DNA from 2 places in the Dyella sp. 01N36 genome. Region 2 is predicted to be linked to the other one. Evidence: predicted binding sites of a transcription regulator. Region 2 holds the regulator's gene; the other holds the start of a gene.
The links. Region 2 encodes sigma-54, which starts transcription at its own class of promoters, with help from an activator protein. Its sites were predicted from a motif close to TGGCACGNGCNTTGC; they were not measured.
Positions count from the first base shown of each region.

Region 1 (2,205 bases), on a different contig from region 2:
CATCCACGAGTGTTCCTCGCGTCGCGACAAGCCGTTCGTGGCGATCAACTGCGGCGCCATTCCCGCCGAATTGCTGGAAAGCGAGCTGTTCGGTCACGAGAAGGGCGCATTCACCGGCGCCATCAGTACCCGCAAGGGTCGCTTCGAGCTGGCCGAGGGCGGCACGCTGTTCCTGGATGAAATCGGCGACATGAGCTTGCCGATGCAGGTGAAACTTCTGCGCGTGCTGCAGGAGCGTGTGTTCGAGCGCGTGGGCAGCAATCGCACCCAGCGTTGCGACGTGCGCATCATCGCCGCGACGCATCGCAACCTGGAAGCCGCCATCGCCGATGGCCAGTTCCGCGAAGACCTTTACTACCGCCTGAGCGTGTTCCCGCTGGAAATGCCCGCGCTGCGCGAGCACCTGGACGACCTCTCGGAGCTGGTGGGCGAATTCAACCAGCGCCTGTCGCGTCGTGGCCTGGGTAGCGTGCGCTTCAGCGCCGGCGCCATGCATGCGCTGCATAACTATGCGTGGCCGGGCAACGTGCGCGAGCTTTACAACCTGGTCGAGCGTCTTTCCATTCTCTATCCGCACAGCGAAGTGCGCGTCAGCGACCTGCCGGAAAAATATCGCGGCCAGCAGATCGTGGAGGAAGTGCGAGGCGCGGCGTTGCTGTCGCTGATGACCGGTCACTCCACCGTGCTGCCCGAGCCGATGGCCGTGGTGGCCAGCGATTCGCTGGTGATGCTGCCCGAGGGTGGCCTGGATCTTAAGGATCACCTTGCCGACATCGAGGTGGGTCTGATCCGTCAAGCGCTTGACGTTACCGGCGGCGTGGTGGCCCACGCGGCGAAACTGCTGCGCATGCAGCGCACGACCCTGGTGGAAAAGCTGCGCAAGTACGGTCTGCAGCCGAGTTTGCAGGCCTAAGTGCGGGAGTGAGTCGGGAGGAGTGAGAGGCGGAAGAGGGCAGGCTTTGCCCTGCTCACGCCACGCACTCCGCTTCACTCACTTCCGGAAAGCGGAACTGCGTCACGCTTTCTCTCACTGCTCACCGCGCGCCACTCACTTCCGGCTTCGTGGCACACGTCGTGCAGTAACACCCTCGATAACTCTTTACGCGTTGGAATTCCGTCATGAGTCAGATCGACGTCAACAACCTGCTGTCGCAGATGCGCCAGCTCTCCTTGCAGACCAAGCCGGCGGAGCAGTCCTTTACCGCGGCAGCGCCAGGGCAGACCGATTTTGCCAGCCTGCTCAAGAAATCGATTTCGTCGGTGGCCGATGCGCAGACCGACGCCGGCATGCAGGCGGCAAGTTTCGAACGCGGCGATGACGGCGCCGACCTCGGTCGCACCATGGTCGCCATCAACAAGGCCGATCTGTCGTTGAACACGTTGACCCAGGTGAGAAACAAGCTGGTCGACGCTTACAACAACATCATGAACATGCCGGTCTGACCGGTCCATTGACGACGTTTCTGCGTCCCCCAAGCAAGAGCAGTCTTCATGGCCGATAACGCCCTCGCGACCACCGACGAAAGCCCCGGTTCTCGCCTGGACCTCAAGCAGCTTGCGCGCACCCCGGCAACACGACAGTTGTTGCTGCTGGTGGGTGTGGCCGGCGCCGTTGCCCTTGGCGTTGCCGTGGTGCTGTGGTCGCGCGGCCCCAACTACGGCCTGCTCTACGCCGGTCTGGAACAAAAGGATGCCGCCGCCGTCACGCAGGCGCTGCAGGCCTCCAATACGCCGTACACCTTGGGCGCTGATGGCAACTCCATCATGGTGCCCGCTTCCGATCTGGCGGCCATTCGCCTCAAGCTCGCCGCGCAGGGCCTGCCGCAGGGCAGCTCCGCCACTGCGGCCGCACCCGGTGCCGATTCGCCGTTTGGCATGAGCGATCTGGCCGAGCGCACGCGTTACCAGCAAATGCTGGAAAGCGATCTGGGCAGCACCATCGCGGGTCTGCAATCGGTGCGCGCTGCGCGCGTGCATCTGGCGCTGCCCAAGCCGTCGGCCTTCATCCGCGACAACAAGGAAGCGAGCGCCTCGGTGCTGGTGACGCTATATGCCGGTCGCCAGCTCGATGCGAGCCAGGTGGCGGCGATCGTCCACCTGGTGGCGTCGAGTGTCCCCAATCTCGATCCCAAGCAGGTGTCGGTGGTCGATCAGGCGGGCCAGCTGCTCACCACCACCGATGCGGGCAGCGCCAGCGCCATCGGC
Region 1 covers NZ_JBFTRY010000004.1:22,698-24,902, forward strand. Annotated here, with positions in the region: gene AC1DMG_RS01860 (sigma-54 dependent transcriptional regulator) at 1-913, shown strand, start outside; gene fliE (flagellar hook-basal body complex protein FliE) at 1,120-1,443, shown strand; gene fliF (flagellar basal-body MS-ring/collar protein FliF) at 1,492-2,205, shown strand, end outside.
Region 1: a site for sigma-54 is predicted at 1,064-1,078, ahead of fliE (flagellar hook-basal body complex protein FliE). Genes of this name have one in related genera too.

Region 2 (2,205 bases):
TTCGCCTTCGACCTATGGCCGACCCAGGAGGCAAGAGTTAGGATGACCTTCACGTTCATCCTGACCGGCTGGCATGAAACCCGGACTGCAGTTTCGCCTCAATCAGCAGCTCACGCTGACACCACAGTTGCAACAGGCCATTCGCCTCCTGCAGCTGTCGCAGCTTGAGCTCGAGGCTGAGCTGCGTCAGATCGCCGAAAGCAATCCCCTGCTCGAGTTCGCCGACGACAACCCCGACAATCTCGAGGGTGACGAACGCGAGTCCGAGCCGCCGATGGATGCGATACCGGTCAGCTCGTCCAGCTCCAGTAGCAGCAGCGATACTGTCGACGACGCCGAAGCACCCGAATGGGGTGATGTGGAGCGCGACGGCGGCAGCGACGATCCGGTCGACTTCTCGCTCAGTGGCGCCTCCTCGCGCAACAACAACGCGGACGAAGACGGCTTCGAGCCGCAGAGCGCCGCCCAGGAAACGCTGCAGGAACATCTGCTGTGGCAGCTCAACCTCACGCATATGAGCGCGCGCGATCGCACCATCGCCACGGTGTTGATCGACGCACTCAATCCGGATGGCTATCTCACCGAAAGCATGGAGTCGCTGATCGCGGCCCTGCCCACCGACGTCAGGGCGACCGAAGCGGAAGTGGAGTACGTGCGGCACATGCTGCAGCGCTTCGATCCCACCGGCGTGGCAAGCATCGACTTGCGCGACTGCCTGCGCGTGCAGCTTGAGCAGTTTGATGCGGACACACCGCAGCGCGAACTTGCCTTGCGCATCGTCGACGCCGAACTGGAATTGCTCGCGCGCAACGACATCGCACGGCTTGCGCGCAAGCTGCGCGTGAGCGAAGACGATACCGCCGCTGCAGCCGTGTTGATCCGCAGCCTCGATCCACGGCCGGGCGCGGCGCTCGATATCACGCCGGTCGAATATGTCGCCCCCGATGTCTATGCACGCAAAGACGTGGGTCGCTGGCGGGTCAGTCTCAATCCCGATTGCCAGCCGCGACTCGGACTCAACCAGCACTATTGCGGCCTGATCGCCCAGGCCCGCGGCACCGACGCCAGCTGGATGCGCGGACAGCTGCAGGAGGCGCGCTGGCTCATCAAGAGCCTGGAATCGCGCGCTGAGACGCTGCTGAAGGTGGCCGAAGCCATCGTGCGCCGGCAGAGCGCCTTCCTCGATTACGGCCCCGAAGCAATGCACCCCCTGGTGCTGCGCGAAGTGGCCGAGGAAGTGGGCATGCACGAATCGACCATTTCACGTGTAACTACCCGCAAATACATCCATACGCCGCGGGGCACGTTCGAACTCAAGCATTTCTTCTCCAGCGGCGTGTCCACCGAAGACGGTGGCAGTGCGTCGGCCACCGCCATCCAGGCCATGCTGCGCAAGCTGGTCGATGCCGAGGACCCGCGCAAGCCGCTGTCCGACCAGGCCATCGCGGAGGAGTTGCATCGCAAGGGCATTCAGGTTGCCCGACGCACCGTCGCCAAATACCGCGAAGCCATGCGTATTCCCAGCTCCAGCGAGCGCCAGCGCGCTGGCTGAACGAGTTTGCCCCCGTCTGCGGCAAACCGCCCCGGGAACTTGGCGGCAAAAAAGGCGTCCCCATACTCATAGGTAAGTCGATACGACGGGAAATCTGTCATGTCTGAGGCGTGAAGGTCTTTCTAACGCACGGGCAACTTCAGAGGTGCATAGTGACTATCCCGACTTGGTGAGGAGGCCTGAGAAAACCTTCGCAATACCGGAGTTTTCAAAGGTGTGTCGGCCACGACATGGGCGTCCGGCGCATCGATTCCAGCCGCGTCTGCGGCAAGTACCAGAGGAGGCGCAACATGCAAGTTCAACTCAGCGGTCAGCAGATTGAAGTCACCCCGGCCCTTCGGGATCACGTGAACAACCGGCTTGACCGCCTCACCCGCCTCGATGAGCGCATTCTCAGCCTGAGCATCGTTCTCTCCGTGAACAAACTGCAGCAGCGCGCCGAGGGCACGCTCAATGTCACGGGCAGCACCCTGCACGCCGAAGCGCTTGAGAATGACATGTACGTCTCCATCGACGTGCTCTTCGACAAGCTGGTGACCCAGTTGCGCAAGCACCGCGAGAAGATCTGCGACAAACATCAGCGCGCCGCCCGCGAGGAGCGCCTGTACGGCTGATCTGTGCCAGGCCCGCCCGGCTCCGGGCGGGCCCTCTGC
Region 2 covers NZ_JBFTRY010000021.1:23,067-25,271, reverse strand. Annotated here, with positions in the region: gene AC1DMG_RS07165 (RNA polymerase factor sigma-54) at 74-1,552, shown strand; gene hpf (ribosome hibernation-promoting factor, HPF/YfiA family) at 1,843-2,166, shown strand.